DNA from 3 places in the Glutamicibacter protophormiae genome. Region 3 is predicted to be linked to each of the others. Evidence: riboswitches for the same ligand, from Rfam matches in the RefSeq annotation. Region 3 holds a riboswitch; each other region holds the start of a gene.

What was found. A riboswitch is a leader RNA that binds a small molecule or an ion and turns the genes downstream of it on or off. The one in region 3 is predicted to bind S-adenosylmethionine.
Region 1: it holds a riboswitch for S-adenosylmethionine, as region 3 does, so the genes downstream of both, JQN66_RS01425 (ABC transporter substrate-binding protein) here and JQN66_RS17210 (flavin reductase family protein) in region 3, are expected to answer to the same signal.
Region 2: it holds a riboswitch for S-adenosylmethionine, as region 3 does, so the genes downstream of both, JQN66_RS04730 (bifunctional o-acetylhomoserine/o-acetylserine sulfhydrylase) here and JQN66_RS17210 (flavin reductase family protein) in region 3, are expected to answer to the same signal.

The regions. Positions count from the first base shown of each region.
Region 1 is NZ_CP069806.1:277,909-285,502, reverse strand. It holds gene JQN66_RS01425 (ABC transporter substrate-binding protein) at 1-1,146, opposite strand, end outside; SAM riboswitch class I at 1,268-1,359, opposite strand; gene JQN66_RS01420 (SDR family oxidoreductase) at 1,903-2,766, shown strand; gene JQN66_RS01415 (sigma-70 family RNA polymerase sigma factor) at 2,929-3,435, shown strand; gene JQN66_RS01410 (anti-sigma factor family protein) at 3,432-4,118, shown strand; gene JQN66_RS01405 (COG4315 family predicted lipoprotein) at 4,188-4,715, shown strand; gene ggt (gamma-glutamyltransferase) at 4,846-6,669, shown strand; gene JQN66_RS01395 (COG4315 family predicted lipoprotein) at 6,865-7,380, shown strand; gene JQN66_RS01390 (LLM class flavin-dependent oxidoreductase) at 7,476-7,594, opposite strand, start outside.
Region 2 is NZ_CP069806.1:983,138-990,731, reverse strand. It holds gene metX (homoserine O-acetyltransferase MetX) at 1-615, opposite strand, end outside; gene JQN66_RS04730 (bifunctional o-acetylhomoserine/o-acetylserine sulfhydrylase) at 618-1,961, opposite strand; SAM riboswitch class IV at 2,051-2,169, opposite strand; gene JQN66_RS04725 (VOC family protein) at 2,343-2,987, shown strand; gene JQN66_RS04720 (hypothetical protein) at 3,051-4,379, opposite strand; gene JQN66_RS04715 (GNAT family acetyltransferase) at 4,504-4,917, opposite strand; gene JQN66_RS04710 (CPBP family intramembrane glutamic endopeptidase) at 4,938-5,720, opposite strand; gene JQN66_RS04705 (phosphotransferase family protein) at 5,812-6,666, shown strand; gene JQN66_RS04700 (DeoR/GlpR family DNA-binding transcription regulator) at 6,708-7,487, opposite strand; gene JQN66_RS04695 (copper homeostasis protein CutC) at 7,501-7,594, opposite strand, start outside.
Region 3 is NZ_CP069806.1:3,688,927-3,696,520, forward strand. It holds gene dnaB (replicative DNA helicase) at 1-730, opposite strand, end outside; gene JQN66_RS17210 (flavin reductase family protein) at 1,334-1,834, opposite strand; SAM riboswitch class IV at 1,929-2,045, opposite strand; gene JQN66_RS17215 (DMT family transporter) at 2,300-3,241, shown strand; gene JQN66_RS17220 (ferrochelatase) at 4,000-5,130, opposite strand; gene JQN66_RS17225 (hypothetical protein) at 6,356-6,610, opposite strand; gene JQN66_RS17230 (hypothetical protein) at 6,623-7,144, opposite strand; gene JQN66_RS17235 (hypothetical protein) at 7,317-7,594, opposite strand, start outside.

The sequences.
Region 1 (7,594 bases), 410 kb from region 3:
GTCAGCACCGACCTTCCAGCCTGCTTCCTCCAGAAGCTGCTTGGATTTCTCCGGGTTATAGGCGATTTCGGACGACAAGTCGACGAAGCCCGGGGCCTTGTGGTTCAGGACCGAACCGGCCACCACGTAGCTCTCGGACAGCACGGTGTCCTTGATTGCCTGGCGATCGATACCGATCTGGAGAGCCTGGCGAACCTTGACGTCTTCCAGCTTGCCGGAACCGATGCGCACGGCAGCTTGGTTGGTGGTCAGGTCGACACCCTGCGCGGCGAAGACTTGGCCCCCGTTGGCTGCCAGCACCTGTTCGTCCACCGGCTGCAGTCCGCGGACAAGGTCAACCTGACCGGACTGCGCAGCGCCAGCGCGGCTGGCTACCTCAGGTAGGTACTTGATCACCAGTTTGTCCAGATAGGCATCGCCCTGGTTTTCTGCGGTTTCGGGTGCCCACGCGTAGTCGTCTCGGCTGGTGAAGACAACTTCCTCGTCCGGCTTTTCCGATTCGAAGACGAACGGGCCAGAGCCCACGATCTTCGCGATAGCGGACTGTCCTGCGTTATCCAGCTTCAAGGTCTTCGGGGAAACCAAGCCTGCTGCGACGGACGAGGTGGCACGCAGGAAGTTGGCGTCTGGACGTTTGAGCGTCACCTTCACCTGGTTCTTGCCGAGGACCTCCGCCGACTTATAGGCGCCGAAGTCCACGTTCGGAGCGACCTGCGCGTCCTTGATGCCCAGGCCCAGCGCGTCAAGGTTGAGCTTGACCGCTTCCGCGTCCAGCGCGGATCCATCGGAGAACGTCACCCCGTCACGAATGGTGAACGTGAATTCAGTCTGGTCGTTGTTTGCTTTGAAGTCCTCAGCGATCCATCCAACGAGCTTGCCGGACTCCGCATCGAAGTAGGTCAGGCGGTCCAGGACCGAGTTCAGGACGTTTGCCTTCTCATAGAAGCGCGCCGCCTGCGTCTGCCAGTTGTTAATCGGGGTAACTTCGGCAAAGGTAAAGGTACCGCCTTCAACCGGATCGCCGGCGGCAGCGGGAGCACCTTCAGCCGGAGCTGCGGTAGTCGAATTTCCGCCGCATGCGGTCAGGGTCAGGCCCAGGACGGCAACAAGTGCCGCCGCTTTCAAACTCAGGTGCGCAGTACGCATATTCGTAAGTTCCTCTCGGTATTTGAGCCGAGGATTACGCCTGATATTCAACGATCCGGTTGTTGCGAATTCGAGGGAAGGCAGAGCACTCCCCTTGAAGAACCGTTGCGAAATCTAGCAATCTCCATCGGTCCTGGCCTTAGCACCGATCCCGCTATCGGGTGGTTGCTGCGACGTCAACGAGCCAGGTCTCTCAGTCGCTCTGGATGGTGTGGCGTCCAATTTCTTGAACAATTTCAGTGTCGAACACGGAATCGCATGTGACCAAGCGTGACGTAAGGAATACGTCATGAAGTCATGGAAAAAGTGGTACCCCGCGAGTTTCACGCCATATTTGACGTAACAAATTGCCTTGTGGCGTTATGTGACGCCGATCAAAGCGCACACTTGACGACGGCTGGTTGGGCTCCTGCTCCTGATTCCGCAGTCCAGCTTTCAGGGAGCCCGTTTTAGCTCCTGCTGCAACGGCACCACAAGTGGCTCGGTTCTCCCCAGTGTTTTTCTGGCTCGACGAGTGCTGATGCAGGTGGAGAATTTTCCGTACCAGCTGCGCCCTTTGCATACCGGACGCCAATATCAGCTGGCGGCGACGCCCATCGAATCGAAAGGAATTCCTTGTATTCAGGCCCTGGCTGCAGGTCTTCATGATTCGGGCGGCCCTGCGGTCCACACCGACAACGCTTCACCCGCTGAATCCTTACGATCCCGGGCCTCTGCGAATAGGCTGGGGTCCACGGAAGCCAACGGAGGAACCCCATGAAGATCGCAGTCGCCGGAGCCACCGGAAAACTCGGCACCCTCGTCATCGATGCACTGTTATCCCGGGGCGCCCCAGCGGACAGCTTGGTCGCGCTCGGCAGATCCCCTCAGAAGCTCGAAGCCCTGGCAGCCAAGGGCGTGGAGACCCGCGCCGCCGACTACAACGCGGCGCACACGCTCGTCGCGGCCCTCGAAGGCGTCGACCGGCTGCTGCTGATTTCCGGCAGCGATGTCGGACACCGGATCCCGCAGCATGAGAACGTCGTCAATGCCGCCCGGCGTGTTGATGTGTCGCTGATCGCCTACACATCCATCGCCAATGCGCGCACCGGCCAGCTGAAACTGGCCGCCGAACATGTGGCCACCGAAGACCTGCTGGCAGCATCCGGGATCCCCTATGTCCTGCTGCGCAACGGCTGGTACACCGAGAACTACACGGACCAGCTCATGGGCTACCTCAACAGCGGGGTCATCCTCGGCGCGGCGGGCGAGGGAAAAATCAGCGCAGCCACCCGAGCGGACTTCGCCGAGGCTGCAGCGGCCGTCCTGCTGGACGAGCAGGTTGCCGGGGGAACCATCTACGAGCTCGGCGGAGACAAGCCCTTCACGCTCAGCCAGCTGGCCGGAGCGCTCGGCGCCGCCGCCGGGCAAGAGGTCACCTACCGGGACATGGACCCGCAGACCCTGGCAGGCATCTACGAACAGTCCGGAATTCCCCAGGTTTATGCCGAGATCTTGGTGGACACCGACTTGCGCATCCGCAACGGCGCCCTTGAGGTGCACGGCTCGGACCTCGCCCGGCTGATCGGCCGCGCACCCACCTCGCTGGGCAAGGCCATCAAGCAGGCCCTGGACAGCTAAGCCTGAACAGCCAGGGCCGGCACCGCGAGTCGGGCGTCCCTGCGAGCGCACACCGGCCCTGCGCGAAGATCTTTGGCCCTGGTTGAACAAAAAACCCGGCTGGCTCGTGTAACTTGCATGAGTGAGAATCAGGTCCGAAAATCCTGGCCGCGAAAGGGGCGCGTGACTACCAGCGACGATGCCACCCTGCGGCTGCTGCATGAACGGTACGCTCAGCCGCTGTGGCGCTACGTCTTCTCGCTGACCAGGGACTCGTACCAGTCGGAGGACATTGTCCAGGAGACTCTGCTCAAGGCGTGGAATTCCCCGCGGATTCTCGACGAGCCGGTGGAGGAGGTCCGCGGGTGGATGTTCACGGTGGCGCGGAACCTGGTGATCGACCAGTCCCGCAGCGCGCGCTCCCGGCATGAACGCAGCATCGAACGGCTGCCCGAGGAAGCGTCCGCCGATCATGCAGACCAGATTTTCGACGAGATCCTCATTCATGACGCGCTCGCGGCGCTGAGCGAACCGCACCGGCAGGTGGTGGTGCTCGCGTACTACGGCGCCTGCAGCACGCAGCAGATCGCGGCGGAATTGGGCATAGCCGACGGAACAGTGAAGTCCCGGCTGCATTATGGGATGAGGGCCTTGAAACTGGCCCTCCAGGAACGGGGAGTGACACGATGAGCGAGCATGAGAAGTTCGCCCAATGGGATGCCGCCTACGTGCTCGGGGCGCTGGAGCCGGTCGATCGCCGGCTGTTCGAGGAGCACCTGGAGAACTGCGAGCGCTGCCAGGGTTCCGTCTCCGAGCTCAGCGCGCTGCCGGGACTGCTCTCGCGCGCGCACGACCCGGAGGAAGTGACGGCCCTGGTGCCGCAGCCCCCGGCGGACCTGTTCGAGAAGACCGCCCGGCGCGCTGCCTCCGCACGGCGGCGCCGCGGCGGCCGCATGATCCTCCTGGCCGCGGCAGCCGTCGCCGTGGTCCTGGGTATCGGGCTGCCGTTCCTGCTGCGCCCGGCCGATCCCGGTCCGGTGCTTGCCCTGCAGCAGGTTGCCGAGCAGTCGCTGAGCGCACAGGTGGGCTTCGAATCGGTGGCATGGGGAACCCGGCTGAATATCGACTGCGACTATCCCGCAGGCTATGAATTCGGCGATGCCAACGGCCCATGGTCCTATGCGCTGCTGGTGACCGACACCCAGGGCGGCACCATGCAGGTCGCCACCTGGAAGGCAGTGCCCGGCAAGGAGATCACCCTCCAGGCCGCCACCTCGCTGCCGGTGGACCAGATCGCCGAAGTAACGGTGAAGACCCTGGCCGGACTGACGGTCCTGCAGTCGCCGATGGACAAGAATTTGCTCCAGCAGTGAACCGGAACGAGCTGCTCCTCGTGTAGCAGGCAAGCCGCTCACGCGGACACCACGAGAAAGGCACAGCTCATGAAATCGTCACTGAAGTCCTGGTGCGCAGCAACCTCAGCCGTCGCGGCCCTGGCATTGGCCCTGTCCGGCTGCGCGGGCGACTCTGGATCCACCGACACCGCATCGCCGTCCGCCGGCGCCCAGTCCAGCCCGGTTTCCTCCGCACCGGCGCAAAGCAGCCCGAGCAGCGGCATGCAGGCCACCTCCCTGGCCCTCGCCGACTCCTCGCTGGGCAAGATCGTGGTCGACGGCAAGGGCATGACGGTGTACCAGTTCGACACGGACACCAAGGGTGCCGATTCCTCTGCTTGCTCCGGTCCTTGCGAAGACCAGTGGCCGGCGGTCCCGGGCGGAACCGACGTCACCGTTGACGGAGTCACCGGGAAGACCGGAACCATCACCGGCGTGAATGGCGAAAGCCAGCTGACCCTCAACGGATGGCCGCTGTACTACTTCGCCGGCGACAAGAAGGCCGGCGACACCGCGGGCCAAGGCGTCAAGGACGTCTGGTGGGTGCTTGACGCCGCCGGCACCCCGATCAAGTAACGCCGTAAGCCCTTGGCCGGCTTAACAATCGGCCGAAATCGGAATGTGGCGCGTGTCACACGGTGCGAAAAAGATGTTTCTCCCGTACATTGGCGCATACTTCATACCCATCTTCTGAGGAGATCCAGGTATGTCACGACCACATATCCGGGCCATTGCCTGCGCCGCAGCACTGGCCCTAGGACTGGGAGCAGCATCCGCAGTACCGGCGAGCGCCGATCCCAGACAGACCGAGAAGGACCCCGTCGCCCAGGGCAGCGGAGGCGCCGTCGCCTCCGTGGATCCCCAGGCCTCCGCAGCGGGAATCGAGATCCTGCGCAAGGGCGGCAATGCCGTGGACGCCGCGGTCGCCACCGCGGCCGCCCTGGGCGTCACCGAACCGTACAGCGCCGGCATCGGCGGCGGCGGGTATTTCATGTACTACAACGCCAAGACCGGAAAGGTCAGCACCATCGACGGGCGCGAAACCGCCCCGGCGGCCATGCCGCACGACGCGTTCATCGACCCGGCCACCGACAAGCCCTACAACTTCACCCCGGAACTGGTCACCAGCGGGGTCTCGGTCGGCGTTCCCGGTACGCTGGCCACGTGGCAGCGGGCACTGGAAAACTGGGGCACGCAGGACCTGAAGAAGGTGCTGCAGCCTGCCATCCAGACCGCGTCGCGCGGTTTCGTGGTGGACAAGACCTTCCGCGAGCAGACGCTGGACAACAAGAAGCGCTTCGAGGCGTTCGAAGACACCAGCGAGCTCTACCTGCCCGGCGGCGACGCCCCGAAGGTGGGCAGCATCTTCAAGAACCACGACCTTGCGGCCACCTACCGGCTGCTGGCCAAGAACGGGCCCAAGGCCTTCTACCAGGGGAAGCTGGCGCAGGAGATCGCTGACACCGTCACCGCACCGCCCAAGAGCGCGGACACCGACCTGCCGGTGCCGGCCGGCTTCATCACCACGCAGGACCTGGCCGACTACGCCGTGGTCGAACAGGCGCCGACCAAGGTCGAGTACCGCGGGCTTCAGGTCTTCGGCATGGCCCCGTCCTCCAGCGGCGGCACCACCATCGGCGAATCGCTGAACATCCTGGAGCAGTTCGACCTGTCCTCCATGCAGACCCCGTCCGCGCTGCACCACTACCTGGAAGCCACCGCGCTGGCCTATGCCGACCGCGGCAAGTTCGTCGGCGACCCGGCGTTCGTGGATGTGCCGACCAGGACCTTGACCAGCCAGCTCTTCGGCGCCGAACGCGCCTGCGCGCTGGACCCGGAACGCGCGGCGGCCAAGCCGGTGGCTCCCGGGGACGTCGAGAACTTCGACGGGCTGTGCCCGGCGGAAACCGGCGTACCGGTTGACGAGCAGGACACCGAAAACGTGTCCACCACGCACCTGTCGGTGGTGGACCGCTGGGGCAACATGGTCGCCTACACGCTGACCATCGAGCAGACCGGAGGCTCGGGCATGATGGTGCCGGGGCGCGGGTTCCTGTTGAACAACGAGCTGACCGACTTCTCCACGGTGTACAACCCCGAGGATCCAAACCGCATCGACCCGGGCAAGCGCCCGCGCTCCTCCATGGCTCCGACCATCGTGCTGCGCGACGGCGAGCCGGCGCTGGCCATCGGATCCCCGGGCGGCTCGACCATCATCACCACGGTGCTGCAGACCCTGGTCAACCGCATCGACCTGGGCATGGACCTCGGCCAGGCCATCGCCGCCCCGCGCGCCTCGCAGCGCAACACCGCGGCCGTCACCGCCGAACCGGAGTTCATCACCGCCTACGGTTCCGCACTGGAGGCCTTCGGGCACAAACTGACCCCGGCCGGGGATTCCTTCACCCCGCAGGCGGAAATCGGTGCGGTGGCCGCCGTGGAAGTCGATGCCAACGGCAAGCTCACCGCGGCGGCAGAACCCACCCGCCGCGGCGGCGGATCCGCCATGGTGGTGAAGCCGGCCAAGTAGCCCGGCCGCGGCTCGCGCTCCGTCCGCGTCATGGACTGGGCGCGGGCCCGGCTTTTCGGCAGCGGGAGGCTGGAACAGAAAAACTCCCGGGGACGCTGAACCCGGAAGGGCGCTGTCTCGTTCTCACCTTGTACGGTTTTCCACCCTTCCGCCCCGGCGCTGCGGGAGGAACCAGGACGAACAAGGAGCACGATCATGGGCAAGGCATTTTCGACAGCCGCGGTCCTCACCGCGGCATTAACGCTGGTTCTGACCGGATGCTCCGGCCAGAACGGTTCCACCCAGGACACTTCAGGCACGTCGAACTACGGGGTGCCCAACACCAACAGCAGCCCGGTGCCGAATCTCAAGGAAAACGGCGCAATCCTGGAAATGCGGCAGACCGAGCTGGGCAGCATCGCCACCGACCAGCGGGGCATGAGCATCTACCAGTTCGACGAGGACACGCAGAACTCGGGCGCCTCCTCCTGCACCGGCGGCTGCCTCGACTTGTGGCCCCCGGTCCCCTCGGGGCCTGCCTCGCTGAGCGATGCCAAGGGCATCACCGGGAAGCTGGGCACCATCACCGGCACCGACGGCAAGCCGCAGCTGACGCTGAACGGCTGGCCGATGTACTACTACGTTTCGGACAGCAAGCCCGGCGACACCAAGGGCCAGGCCGTCAGCGACGTGTGGTGGGTTGTGGACAGCGCGGGCGTGCCGATCCACTGACCACGCCCGCAGGCACGCCGCAGGTTGGCTTGCCGACCGGCCCCGCCGCCCTTTCCAGGGCGGCGGGGCCGGTTGGCTGCGGTAGCGCTTTGGTCCTAGACCTGGGTGGCCAGGCGGTTGGAGACCTTGAACTGCGCCGCGCGGTGGGTGTCCTTGACGTGGTCGCCCGCGCCGAACAGCTTGTTGCGCAGCGAACCGTCGGCGTATTCGGTCT
Region 2 (7,594 bases), 1.1 Mb from region 3:
GATGGATTGGGTCTGCACCTGCGCGAACGCTATCTGTTCGGCGCTAGCTTGGCCGGTGGAGGCCATGACCACCAGGTTTGCGACCTGGTCCGGGAATTCCACTGCGTACTCGAGCGCTCGGGCCCCGCCCATGGATCCGCCGAGCACGGTGTGCCAGCGTTCAACACCCAGCTGCCCGGCCAGGCGCTGCTCCAGGCGCACCGAATCCTTGATGGTGACGAACGGGAACCGCGAACCCCACGGCACACCCTGCTCATCCAGGGAGGAGGGACCGGTGGACCCATTGCAACCGCCGACCATGTTGATCGACACCACGTAGAAGCGGTTGGTGTCCACCGTCAGGCCGGGGCCTACGAAGTCCTCCCACCAGCCGTCGGTCTGCGAATCGCCACGGGAGACGTGGGCGTCCCCGGTCAGGGCGTGCATGACCAGCACGGCGTTGCTGCGCTGCGCGTTCAGCGTGCCCCAGGTTTCATAGGCCAGGGTCACCTGCGGCAGGTAGCCGCCGAATTCAAAGGAATACTCCCCCACCGAGGCACGGCGCAAAATGCCGTGCGTCCCGTCGGTGAGCTCTTCGGCGTCAAGGGCGTCTTCGGTAGTCACAATGGATGCCATGCCTAGCGTGTTTCCTGCAGTTCCTTGCCATCAAGGGCTGCAACGGCCTGGAAGCCCAGCTCAAGGTCGGCCAGGATGTCGTCGATGTGTTCCAGTCCGACGCTCAGCCGCACCAGGCCCGGGCGGACCCCGGCGGCCAGGCGCTCCGCGTCGGAGAGCTGCGCGTGGGTGGTGGAAGCTGGGTGGATGACCAGCGAGCGGACGTCGCCCAGGTTCGCCACGTGCGAGTGCAGCTGCAGGGCATCGACAAACGCCTTGCCGGCTTCCACTCCTCCGGGCAGGTCGAAGGCCAGCACGGAGCCGGCGCCCTTGGGGCTGTACTTGCGGCCGCGCTCGAACCACGGCGAGGATTCCAGGCCGGCATAGGCCACTGCCTCGACATCGGCGCGGGCTTCGAGCCAGTTGGCCACCTTGGCCGCGTTTTCCACGTGGCGTTCGATGCGCAGGGACAGGGTTTCCAGTCCCTGGGCAATCAGGAATGCGTTGAACGGGGCCGGAGCCGAACCCAGGTCGCGCAGCAGCTGCACGCGGGCCTTGAGGATGTAGGCCAAGTTGGCGCCGAGGATGCCGTTGACACCCAGGTCGCGGGCGTAGATCAGGCCGTTGTAGGACTCATCCGGGGTGTTGAAGCTCGGGAAGCGCTCCGGGTTCTTGGCGAAGTCGAAGTTGCCCGAATCCACGATCACCCCGGCGATGGCGTTGCCGTGGCCGCCGAGGAACTTGGTGGCCGAGTGGATCACGATGTCCGCGCCCCATTCGATGGGGCGGATCAGGTACGGGGTGGCCAGGGTGCTGTCCACCAGCAGCGGGACGCCGGCCTCGTGGGCGATCGCGGAGATGCCCTCGATGTCCAGCACGTCCTGGCGCGGGTTGGAAATGGTCTCGCCGAAGAACGCCTTGGTGTTCGGCTGGACGGCTTCGCGCCATTCCTGCAGGTTGTCCGGGTCGGAGACGAAGGTGACCTGCACTCCCAGCTTTTTCAGGGTGTGCTTGAGCAGGTTCTGGGTGCCGCCGTAAAGGCTGGGGCTGGCCACGATGTGGTCGCCGGCCTCGGCGATGTTCAGGATGGCGAAGGTGGTTGCGGCCTGCCCCGAGGACAGCAGCAGCGCGCCCACGCCGCCTTCGAGGTCGGCGATGCGGTTTTCCACGGCTTCTGTGGTCGGGTTGCCGATGCGGGTGTAGATCGGCTCCAGCTCCTGCAGCGCGAAGCGCGCGGCGGCGCTCTCCGCGGACGGGAAAACGAAGGACGTGGTTTGGTAGATCGGCAGGGTGCGTGCGCCGGTGACCGGGTCAGGGGTCTGGCCTGCGTGGATCTGACGGGTTTCAAACGACCAGTTGTTGCTCATGGCAGCCTCCAAAAGTTCCGTAACTATGGGGGTACACCACTGAACACACACCGCCGGGCAGTACCTCTAGGAGGTGTTGCCAGAGGGGTAACCCGCGCTTGTCCTCGACGCCGAATAGCTCAAGGGCCAGGTCTTCACCCGGGGCACCCCACCGCGGTTGGAGGGTTGCCGCCCAGTAAGCCGGGGCTTGTTACTGGGACTCATGACCTGCTTCCAGTGTGCCTGAGAATCGAATATTTTGACAACTCGCCGGCGCGGACGGAGTCTCAATCAGTCATATTCACGGCGATCCGCCCGGTTGCCGCACAGAATTCGAAGGACACGCGCGTCTTAGGATCGACTAAGTAGAGACTGGGATCACATTGTTGTCATGATTGGCACATGATGAGGCTAGATCACGTTACGTACGCATGCGGCCCAGACGGGCTGATGCCAACTGCTGAGAGAATTGCAGAGTCCCTGGGCCTGGAATTCGTCAAGGGAGGCGTGCATCCACGGTTTGGAACTCGCAATGTCATTTTCCCGCTGAAGCACAACCAGTACCTTGAGGTCGTCGAGGTACTGAATCATCCGGCCAGCCTCAAGGCTCCCTTCGGTCAGGCCGTTCGCGCCCGCTCCGAGCTGGGCGGCGGATGGATGGGTTGGTGCGTCTCATTGGACGACCTGAGCGGCGCAGAAGAACGCCTGGAACGCAAGGCCGTTCCCGGGAACCGCAAGTTCCCCGACGGCCGCGAACTGACCTGGCAGCAGATCGGCATCAAGGGGCTGATCGCGGACCCGCAGGTACCCTACCTGCTGCGCTGGGACGACGGCACCGAGGAACTGCATCCCTCGCGCGCGCTGGATCCGACCGGTGAGATCAGCGAGATCAGCATCGCCGGCTCCCGCGAGCGCGTGCTTGAATGGCTGGGACAGCCGGAGAACGTCAATCTCGGGCCGGTGACCACCAAGTACCAGGCACCCAACGGAACTCCTGGCATCCTGTCGGTGACGTTCAAGACCGGCAAGGGCACGGTGGTCCTCTAGGATTACCGGGCACCACACCAAAGGTAGGCGGGGACAACGGCGTCCCCACCTACCTTTGGTCCTTTAACCCGAAAGCCCGCGGCCGTCCTGGGAACCGGGCAGCGGCACCAGCTGGCAGTCTTCGATACCGGCAGCCGCCTGCCGCACCCAGGCGGCCTGGGCCCGCTCGTCCAGGTCCCGCAGCCCGGCGAGCTCATGGTTTTCCGCGTCATCCAGGTAGTCGCGATCGGCTTTGCCGGCCCACCATTGGTACAGCAGGTCGTACTGCGCCCACATCTGCTGCTGGGCTTCGGAATCGACCGCCGCGATGTCGGGCAAAACATGATCTTCCGCCAAACCGCCCAGGCATTCTTCGGTGGGGCTGACCGCCATTGCCATTACCAGCTCCCACATGACCGACTCGGGCGAATAACGGTCCTCGAAATCCAGGCGCAGTCCTCCAGTCGCCAGGGCGTGGGCCTTGCTGCTGGTAATGACCTCGGGCTGCCGGATCCCGCTGGCTTCTTCCATGCGGGCAATGCCCGAGACGATATTCGTGCCCCAGTCGCCCCAATGCGCGGCCTGGTCGGGCCAAAAACAGTATTGGTGCCCGTCGCCCGGCCGCTCGCACAGCAACTGCGAGGTACGGCTCAGCTCCTGCTCGGATCCCGCCTCCTGGGCGGCCAAGGCCCCGCCGCCCCACAGCACGGCCAGCGACGCCGCACCGGCCACCGCCAGGAGCCGGCGCAGCGTTTTGCCCACTGCCTGCACCCTGAGACAGATCGCGCAGAGACCGAGCGCCGCCCAGCCCAGGTAGCACAGGGCCACGGCCTGGATCACCCCGGGGTTCGGCCCGTAATCCAGGCTGCAGCATCCAGAAAGTCCGGCCATGTTGGAGAGCACCGGGCCCGGCGCCAGCAACGAAAAGAGCTGCAGCCCAGAGAACAGCACGATGCTCAAGGTGATGGCCGGCCCCGGCCTGAACAGCAATCCCAGCCCCAGGCCGCCCAGGCACAAACCCAGCATCATGAGCATCGAGAGCAGGAACAGGCCGGGATCGGGAAAGATTATCTCGCGCATCCGGTACATGGCCGTGGCGTAGCCCAGCAGGTAGGCGCTGGCGCCGACAACGAGCGGTGGCGCCAACAGCTTCAGGGCGGTCGCCGCGATGCGGTGCGCTCCGCGGACGCGGCGCAGGGCCTGCACGCCGAAGCGGCTTCCCACCCACGCAGCGTAGGTGCCCAACACCGCGCCGCAGAAGAGCACGCCGAAGGAGGAAACGACGCTCAGGCCTTCCCTGCTGGTATTTTCGATCTCCACCGGGACCAGCAGCGCCAAGAGCTCGGTCAGAATCAGCATCGCCATCAGTGCCAGGCAGGCGCGCGATTTGCTCCAGAGTTCGGCGAACGGCATGTCGTCCCTTCAAGTCCCTGCCGGATGCTCTTTCATCAGGAAGGGTTTCTTCACAGTGGCGGATATTTGTACCGGAGTTACTTTATCCGCTTTTTCTGAACGTGCGCTTCAAATGTCCCGCCGGTCAGGGAACCAGCCGCTTGCCCAGCACCGAGACCTCCTGGCGTTCGTAGCCGAGCTTCTCGTAGAACCGCGTCACCGCATCATTGCCGGTGCGAACCATCAGCTGCACCTTGACGGTGCCCCGGGTGCGCAGCCACTGCGCCGCCGCCTCCACGATGCGCTGCCCGCATCCCTGGCGCTGCGAGCCCGGGTCGACGGCGACATAGTACAGCCAGCCGCGATGCCCGTCATCGCCGGCCATGGCGGTGGCAATGAGCCGCTGTCCATGGACCAGGCCCAAGATCGTGGAATCCGTACCGGCGAGGGCCTTGCGGGCATCGGCCTGCGGGTCGTTCCAGGGACGGGTCAGCCCGGTGCGTTCCCATAGCTCGACGGCCTGGTCCACCCACGTCTCGGAGAGTTCGATGATTTCCATGTCAGAAGGCTACGTCCAGGCTAGGCGCCGATGCCAATTGCCGGGCCGAGCAGCAGGTAGCCGACGAAGCCGATGGCGTCGAGCAGGAAGTGGGCGACGACCAGGGGCATCACCCGGCCGTAACGGTGGTAGACCCAGCCGAACACCACACCCATGACAACATTGCCGATCATCGGGCCGACGCCCTGGTAGAGGTGGTAGCTGCCGCGGATCAGCGCCGAGGCGATGATCGTGGTCCACAGGCCCAGCTTGAGCTTGCTGGCGTAGGTGAACAGGAAGCCGAGCATGATGACCTCCTCCAGCACCGCATGCCGCGCGGCCGAGAGCATGAGCACCGGGATGCTCCACCAGTAGTCCCCGAGATTAGCGGTGGACAGCGCCGTAGTGATGCCCAGCGCCCTTCCCGCAGCGTAGACGCCGAGGGTTCCCAGCCCCATGGCCAGGAACAGGCCGGCGCCCAGCAGCGTATCCCGCCCGGGTTTGCGCAGGTCGAAGCCGATCATCGACACGGTGGTGCCGGTGCTGCGCTTCATGAGATAAAGCGCCAGCAGCACGGGAACCAGGGCGAAAACGATGTCCAGCAGCTGGTAGGCCAGGTCGAAGTACTCGCGGGTGCTCAGCGGGTTGTTCATCGAGGTCGTCTGCTCGGACAGCGGCGCCTTGGTGACCTTGTCGGCGAAGCTGATGATCGAGTACACCGCGCTCTGTCCCAGGCAGAGGGCCATCACCAGCGCGATCTCGATCTTCAGCGTGCGCCGGTACACGGTTTGGGTGCTGGTCTGTGCATTCACGTCTTTGATCATAGACCGCGCAAGCTGTGCGGACACCCAGCGATCGGCACGCCATGCGGTAGCCTGAAGAGGCTGTTTTCCCTGATCCGCGAAGCGAGTTGCCGTGTCCCGTCCCGCCACCGAAGCCGAGATCAACCTGGGCCGGGCCCTGTGCCCCGAGCTGCCCTGGGAGGGCGGGGTGGTCAATGAGGCCGGGCAGTTCCACACCGTGCTGCTGGCCAACGACCAAGCCGTCATCCGCATGGCTCGTACCGAAGCCTCCAGCGCCCAGATGCCGCGCAGCATCCGGCTGCACAACCTCGTGGCAGGGCAGCTGCCATACCGGGTGCCCACCGCCTGCAGCGCGATGCTCGAATTCGAAGGACGCAACGCGGTGGCCCTGCGCTTCATCCCCGGCACCGCCCACGCACCGCATCGCGGGGATCCTGCGGTGCTGCGCCGGATCGTGCAGGACCTCGCGGCCGTGGACCTCCAACCGCTGGCCGCGGACCTGGCCGAGCCGTTCGCGTTCCGCGGCCGATGGAACGACGGCTCGCGGAGCCGCTGCCTGGGCTACCTGTCCGGGCAGCTGCGCACCGCGGCCGAGTCCGTGTTTGCGCAGATCGCCCAGCTGGATCAGGTGCCGCCCTCGCTGGTGCACGGCGATCTGGCGGGCCAGAACATGCACTGGGCGGACGGGAAGCTGGTCGGGATCCTGGACTGGGATCTGGCCTGCGCCTGGGACCCTGCGTTGAACACCGCATACCTGGCGCTGTGGCACGGGCAGGACCTGGTCGAACAGATCGCCCCGGACGCCGAGCAGGCCCGCCGGGCCAGGATCTGGCTGGGCCTGATGGGCTTGGAACGGCTTTCGGATGCCCTCTCGCGCAGCGACAATCCCCGGCTGGACAAGCTCATGCGCAAGATCGGCCCGCGCATCCTGCGCGCGGCCGCCGCGGCCGGCGCCCGCAACCGGTAGCACTTCGGACGGCCGCCCGCCGTTTCCGGACAGGGGTCTGCCTAGCTGTACACCGGCATGCCGCCTGTAGCCAATGCCGCCCGCTGCGCATCGGTGACCTTGGTATCGGTGATGATCCCGGTGAGGTGTTCCCTGTCCAGAATGACAAACGAGCGCTGTCCGATCTTGGAGGAGTCCACCACCACGAAGCTGCGCTCTGACTGGCGGATCAGCTGCTCGTTGACCGCCGCTTCCATCTCGTCTCCTACCATCGGGCCGGTCTGCGCATCCAGTCCGTTGGCCCCGACAAAAGACAGATCCAGAGTGATCTTCGCCAGCGAAGCCTGTGCCATAGGCCCGACCAGCTCGTAGGAGCGGTCGTTGAGCACCCCGCCGGTGACCATGACCCGGATATGCGGGCGCACTGCCAACAGCGAGGCGATATTCACCGCGTTAGTGACCACGGTGAGGGTAACCCTGCCCGGTTCTCCGACCAATTCCTGGCGCAGCCCCAGTTCGGTGGCGATGGCCTTGGTGGTGGTGCCGCCGGACAGTCCGATGACCATGTCTTTTTCCACCAGCGCCGCGGCAGCCTTGGCCACCTGCACTTTTTCTTCGTCGTGTTCCTCGCGCTGGTAGCGCGAGGGCAGGTCGTAGGCCACGGAGTTGGAGACCGCCCCGCCGTGGGTGCGCGTCAGCAGCGAGGCCGCAGCCAGGGAATCCAGGTCCCGCCGGGCAGTCGCCGGGCTGGTGCTCAGCTGCTGCACAATCTCATCGACATCGATCTGGCCGCGGCTGGCCAGCAGGTCGAGGATATGGTTAAGTCGCTCCTCGCGTTTCATGGATCCTGCCTCCTTAATCGGTCAGCGCGTTCAGCATGTTGCGCAGCTGCTCCACATGTTGCTCCGAGACCCTGATGGTGCCGGCATGCTGTGTCTTGGCGGAGAAG
Region 3 (7,594 bases):
CGGTGGCCATGTTGTGCTTGATCGCCGCGGACCGGGCGAAATCCAGCGCGAACGTTGATTTGCCTACGGCGGGACGGGCGGCGATGATGATCATCTGCCCGCCCTTCAGGCCCTGGGTCAGTTCGTCGAATTCGTAGAAGCCGGTGGGCACGCCGGTGATGCCGTCGCCGGCGTTGGCGGCGTTCTCGATCTCGTCGACGGTGCCCTCGATGATCTCGGACAGGCGCACGTAGTCCTCGCTGCCGCGGTTCTCGGAAACCTTGTAGACCTCGGCCTGCGCCTCATTGACGATGGCGTCGACCTCGCCATCCGGCGAGTAGCCCATCTGGACGATGCGTGTGCCGGCGTCCACCAGACGGCGGAGCACGGCGCGTTCGCGCACGATTTCCGCGTAGTAGCCGGCGTTAGCGGCGGTGGGAACCTGCTGGATCAGGTTGTGCAGGTAGGCGGCGCCGCCGACGCGCGAAATTTCATTGCGCTTGGTCAGCAGGTCGGCCACGGTCACGGCATCCGCGGGTTCGCCACGGCCGTAGAGGTCGATCACCGCTTCATAGATTGCTTCATGGGCGGGGCGGTAGAAGTCGGTGCCGCGGAGGACCTCGACGACGTCGGCAATGGCATCTTTGGAGAGCATCATGCCGCCAAGAACTGACATTTCCGCTTCGATGTCCTGCGGCGGCTTGCGCGCCGCATCGGATCCTCGTTCTTCGTAGATCGGCTCTGCACTCATTACAGACACTTCCATCCCCTATGTACACGCTGGGAAACCACTCTTGCCCCGACGGCAACTGCCTATCGTTTCAGTACCAACCGACAATTAGGCCCAAAGCCCTTGTGGATAGTCGTTCCCAGTGCCAACACTAGGTGGGTTATTAACAGAGGTAAACCCTGATATCCACAGAATGTGTGGATAACACACCCCTACCTGTGGATTCCCCTGTTCACTACGTGGGGATAACCCTGTGGATTACCCCACTTAATGGGCCTTAAATACGCTTTGACTTGGATATTCCTGTTCTCACAGCTGTGGATAGAGGGTTAATTTTTTCTACTACCCACAGGCCCCCAAAGCGTTATCAACAGCCAAATACCCGGAATCTAGGCGTTTCTCACAAGTTATCAACCCTATTCAACAGGCTATCCACAAAGCTGTGGATAGTGTTGTGGACAGCCGTTCTGTCACAATCGCTCGACTGGCCATGAAAACCAGCGGCTCGGCGCGCGGTCGGCGATGAAAATCATTCCATCCCCGTGGGCAGCCGTCACGCCCGATGTTAAATGACGCTGCGGCGCGAAGGTTCTCCCTCCGCGCCGCAGCGTCAAGTGATATCAGTTAAACGAATTCGGGCACTGGCAATGAGTGAAATCGCGAATCGTGGAAGATCTGCGGGGAATGGTTGGAGAAATCATGGCCATGCACCTCCAGGAAGATCACCCAGTGATCTCCGGCTTCCACTTCGTTGTAAATTGAGGTCTCCAGCCAAAGGGTGGACTCCTGAATGAAAAGTGCCCCCTGCTCCGTTTCGTGGGTTTCCACGCCGGCAAAACGGTCGCCGTGCTTGGAGGCAATCTGCCCGCAAACCCCGTCATTGCGTTCACTGAGCACCGAGACGCCGATGCGGTCCGCGGTACGCAGCTTGGGCCAGGTATTGGAAGTCTTCTGCACCGCAAACATGACCAGTGCCGGCTCCAGCGATACGCCGACGGTAAAGGATGATGCAACGAGGCCGGTTTTCTCTCCGTCGAGAACGGTGCATAACGCGGCGACACCGGATGGATGCTGCGCGAAAACCTTGCGCAAGGTCAGCGGGTCAAGATCCTGATTCAAAGACATGGCTCGATTCCTTCGGGTCGTGCCCAGCGAGCGTGAACGTCCGGCGGTGGCGCACGGACTCCCCTGCGCGATGCCAGATGTTGGCACACTCGATGTGCGGTACTTGTGCCACGCGTTCTTGCGTGGAACCGAATCCTCACCTGGAGCACCCCACTACCGTTGAGAGGGTTGCCGGCCAGCAAGCCAGGGCTTATAGCTGACGCTCTTGATTCTGGTTAGAACGATATGGGCGGTTACGCCATATGGTCAAATATTTCGCTTCTTAAATCGAAATACTCAAGTATTCATTCGACCCGAACCAAGCTGATGCGTTCATAATCATTCATTTATTCGCCAGCGGTTGGAATCGACGTGCATTCGTGCTGGGCCCGCACTTCCACGACAGCTTCTTGCGCACGGTCGGATCCGAGCTGGGGCAGCCGTTGGTTTTGCCGGTCCGGTGATCGTCACTTTAAAATATGCAGAATGATGCGAATTTCCGCGGTGCGGCAGTATGTTTCGATCAGCCGCCAGGAAACCGCGTTGCTTGCCATCACCGCTGTCTGGGGCTCGACCTTTCTCCTGGTCCATCTGGCCATGCGCCACAGCGGGCCGATGTTCTTCGTCGGCGTCCGCTTCCTCGTGGCCGGTCTGGCTGCGGCGCTGGTTTTCCGCCGCTCCATGCGCGGCATGACACGGCTGGAACTCGGTGCCGGCACGGCGATTGGCCTGATGATTTTCCTGGGCTACGGCCTGCAGACGCAAGGGCTGCAAACCATCAACAGCAGCACCTCGGCGTTCCTCACCGCACTCTACGTCCCGCTGGTTCCACTGCTACAGTGGGCCGTCTTCCGCAAGCGCCCCGGCGCCATGATGCTGTCGGGCGCAGGCTTGGCGTTCGTCGGGCTGCTGCTGCTCGCCGGCCCCGACGCGGTGCGCACGGGACTGGGTCCAGGCGAATTCGCCACCTTGCTCAGTACCCTTCCCATGGCCGCGGAAATCGTTCTGATCAGCGCCTTCGCCCGTAAGATCGATTTGGGGCGGGTTACCGTGGTGCAGCTGCTGGTCGCGGGCCTGTTGGGCTTCGCTGCGATGCCTGCCGTGGGCGAGGCAGCGCCGGCCTTCTCCTGGTACTGGGTGCTTCCAGCTGTCGGGCTGGGTGCCGCAAGCTGCCTGATCCAGGCCACCATGAACTGGGCACAGAAGTCGGTCTCCCCGACCCGCGCCACCATCATCTATGCAGGTGAACCGGTGTGGGCTGGCATCTTCGGCCGTCTGGCCGGGGACCGGATGTCCGCTCTGGCGTTGTGCGGTGCTGCGGTGATCGTTCTCGGCACGCTGGTCAGCGAGATTCGGTTCCGCCCGGCCAACGGCACGCCGGACGTCGAACAGATACCGAATGAGAATGCCAGGGCCAAAGCCGAATAGGCAGTAATGCATCCCCAAGTTTCAGTAGCAACCCCGGATTCTTGGATCAACGGCGCAACCGGTGCAAGTTGCCGCCCTTGAACCACGGGTTCTCAACTCGAACTGGCTTCCATATATTGCACAGCCACCCGGCCAGGTCAGGGGCTCGTGGCGGAACCCGCGCCCAGGTCCCAGCATTTGTTCACCTCGTTGGTGACCTCATCCGAGTTCAGCGGGTGGACCAGTCGTTCATTGAGTCGTAGCCGACGCATAGGCCGCCTCCTTGGCTGGGCATAAGAATGGTTCCCATCACCGCGGTGTGTTTGGGGGTGAATGTGCCCGGGGTGGCTGAACAGGTGTTCGCGGGATCTGGAATAGCCGCTTGGTTTGATCATTGGGCGCTTCCCGTGTCGCCATGACAATGCATGTCACACCAATATTGGGAGAGTTGCTCGGAACCCAATTCTTAGCCGAACCGCTGGTAGGGACTCTCTCCTCACGAGCTTGCCAATCGTCCTCTCATGTACTTTCCTGAGCGGATATCAACCTTCAACTGTAAACAATTTGGTAGCGGCGCGAAGGTGGCGGGCAATTTCGCTCCAACGCCACCAACCTGATCGTTGGATCTCTCGGATCCGACATCCGCGAATGCGGTTCTTGCGAAGTCCACTGTCTATCGTTGAGAAAAGTGCAGGCCGTGAACCAAGTGGTTCATGGCCTGCACGAGCGTTATTCTTCCTGAATTCTTATATCCGAACTTCCTCCATCAACTAATAGGATCAGTCGATGTCCGCTAGGGAATCCCAACTGGGCGTTGTGGGCTTCTGCTGTCTTCCCAAGCAGCAGGTCGTTGAACATGAACCGCTGCCAGGGCTCAACGGACCCTCGGGGGTGACCGCCGGAGCATCGACAGGCTCGCCACGATGCTGGGCCGACCGTTCCAGCGCGGCGTCGACAAGTCCCGATACGAACACCGGGTCAACCCCGACAGTCGCTGCACGCACATAGACCAGCCCTAGGTCCTTGGCGGTTTGCGCGGCCTCGGTATCAAGGTCGTATTTTACTTCCATATGATCGGAGACGAATCCCAACGGAACGACGACAACCCCCTCCGTCCCGGCGGCGGCGAGTTCCTCGAGGCGATCGTTAATATCAGGCTCCAGCCAGGGTGTTTCAGGGGAACCAGAACGGGAACAGAACACCAACTCAGCGCTCAACGGTTGCTTTTCTCCAAGTTCCTGATCGATCCACTTAATCAGTTGTAGGTGCTGCTCGCGATACCCGGCGGTCTGCCGTTCAGAAGCTTGCTGCATAGACAGTGGAATGGAATGAGTGACATAGAGCAGGCGATGCTTCTGTGGATCCAAAGGGCCGACTTTTTGGATCAAATTGGTTAGTCCACGATGTACGCAGTCCAGTTCTGCGTACGCAAAACCAGGGTGATTGTAGTACTGGCGGACCTTCTCGAAAGACACTGCCAGTCCTTCTTGGGCAAGGACATTCCGAGTGTTGGCGAAGTCTTCGCGATACTGGCGGCATGATGAATAACAAGAGTAGGCGGAGGTATCGATAGCAAGGAATCGCGAGCCTCCCGTACGCTTAGCGAAGTCACGGACAGTGTCCGTGAGGTATGGATCCCAATTTCGGTTTCCCCATAGTACTGGAGTCGTGATTCCACGTCGCTCAAACTCCCGACGCAGGGCATCAAGCAATCGGCGGTTCTGGTCGTTGATGGGTGATTTACCGCCAAACCCGTAATAGTGTTCACCGACTTCAACCAGGCGATCGTCGGGAATACCCCGCCCTGCGGTGACGTTCTGGAGAAACGGAAGAACATCTTCGTTTTTCTCCGGTCCACCGAAGGACATTAGGACGACCGCATCAAATGGCGTTAAATTCTGAGTTTCCATACCCCGAATTTTACAAGCTGTAGAAAATCAAAGCCCGCCCCACTCAGAATGTCTTCAGGTTCCGAGAGGGCTCCCCGCAACTTCCAAAAGCTGGGCGGCAGCCCATGGCCGTGCCCCGCCCCATTGCACTCTCGCATGGAGGACAAAAACCAATAATGAGGCAAGTTCCGGATCGCTGCGAAAAATTCTCTTACTCTTCCAGCAGAATCTCGAAAACATGACTACGAGTATTTGGTGGGGTACATGAGCGATTACTCCTCAGGATCGCACTGCGGCATACCGCTTCAAGGAGTGAAGGAACCAAAACGCGCACTCAAGGGGTGGTGGAGCCTCGAATCCGTGAAACCCAATTAATAAACTTGGAGAATTCCGTGTATTGCTACAACCGATCGGGGGTGAGTATTGTCGAGAGCCAGAGTCAGAACCCTCGCTGCTAATAGGCTCCGACTTTTAAGACCACGTGTGCGTGTAGCGGAAGGAGTGCCGAATATCGTTTCTAACATTCCAAGGGATTTCATGAATCACTGCGTTCTCCGCCCACCCAGCCAAACGAAAAAGCCCAGATGATAGTCCCCGCATGGTCTGGCAGAATTCGCGGATGGTGATCCCCCGCGGCTGAGCTTGTACTGGCTTATTTACAGCCGTAGAGCGCGAGACGAGCCACAGACTCAAATCATCCGTGGCTGCATCAAAAACAGCGAGAATTAGAGATGGTTTGAGCTTAAGTGATTTTCCTAGGACGCCAGTTAGGAGCTCATGCGGTGGAGTAAAAATTCTCGGTTTATCGGCTAGTCCGCCATGAGTGGCAAGATGATGCCGTGTTTCTGGACCGTCGAATAGTTGGCGAAGTTCTTGGGTAATCCGAGCTGGTGGCTGTATCTGGAACATGCGGGTCTCCGTTGTTTAAGGCTTCAGAGAAAGATGCCTCTGATTGCCTACCGTCGATGACTTCCTACATGCCGTATGTTAAAACAGTGCGAAGAGCCCATCGATGGGCATCCTTTGAGCATACTCCTCTTCGCATGAGGTTCCTACCCCGCGCGTTGACTCATAAAAACCCCCGGCACGAATACTATGGTGCTTCCCGAGATCCCTGGCGAAGTGTCTCTTTCATGAGCTAACCGTATATAAGAAGAGACCCTGTGGAACCAGCGTTGGCGGCGATCTTAACTGGTAGAGGGTGCCCCAAAAATGGGGCACCCTCAAAATAGGAGCTTTCCAAAAGCTATGGTTGAGTTGCTCGAATCGCGTCGCTTATCGAAGCCTCTGGGTTCTGACGACGATATTCCTTCAGTTCCTTGGGATCCACCTTCTTCGTGATCTCTACAGAAGGATCATTTTCCTTCCCGAAGAAGGCCCAGAGCATCACACCGCAGGCCGCGAAGAGCAGCGCAATAAGGATGTTGTTGAATGCGAAATACGTTACTGCTGCAGCAACAACGCACAGCAACGTAAGAACAGGTCTGATGTAGTTCTTCATGGCGATTACTCCTTAGGTGCAAGCAGTTTTGATGGCAGCAATGCCTAGAAGCTCGGCTCCGAGAGCTGCGGCGGCTCCGCCTAGTGCCTGGAGCTTCTCGTAGGAGAAACTTGCTCCCCACATGATCTTGATGGCCTCATTCACGCCGCCGAGAGAGTTCATGAGCTTCTTGATCTTGAGAACCTTGGCTACGGGGATCGCAGTAGTACCGATGGCAAGAAGGATAGCTCCCGAGCACTCAAGGAAACCTGCTCGCGTGGCAACTCCCTCAATGTTGCTTCCTTGCACCAGGTGCTCTGAAATCCACTGACGCGTTGCTTCGTCTCCCTGCAAGAGCACCGACTCTGGAATGTCGTCGATGATTCGAAGCAGTTCCTCCGCCTGTTTCTGATCCTCAATGATGTTCTGAGCTTCAACAGTTAACGAAGCTGAGTTCTGTACTGGCGCTGCGTTAGCTGGAGCCGCAAACGTCGCTGCTAACGCAGCAGCTGCAAGGATAGCGATGGATGGCCTGGTCAGAGTTTTTTGTGACAAGATGTTTTCCTAACTATCGTATGGATTAATCTCTCACCCCGACGCTAACAGCTCCTATTTTCGCTGTAAATCGAACTTAAGTAGGAGGGCTCCAACGGCTCGCCACAGGTGACGGTCCTTACTGCCCCGGGCTAGGTCTAGCATTCTCTCGTCAAGTATGGGCTGATGGTGTTCAATCGTGATAGACGATGTCCTCAGCAAAACACCAGATGCCGAAAAGCTCGCCGGTGTCATCGTTGGCGAGGACATAGACCAGCCCTTGGGCGCGCTTGGTGGCTTTCGCTTCCAGGCACACGTTGGCACCCAAGATGGGCAGTGTTGCCGATACTTGTTTGAAAGGGGAGTAAGAGACCGTCGTGGCATTCACATTGGGGTTGAAGCGCAGTACATCGTAGGTGACACCGTGGTATTGGAATTTGCGCTCACTTGGGTCCTCAGCGGGGGGCGGCC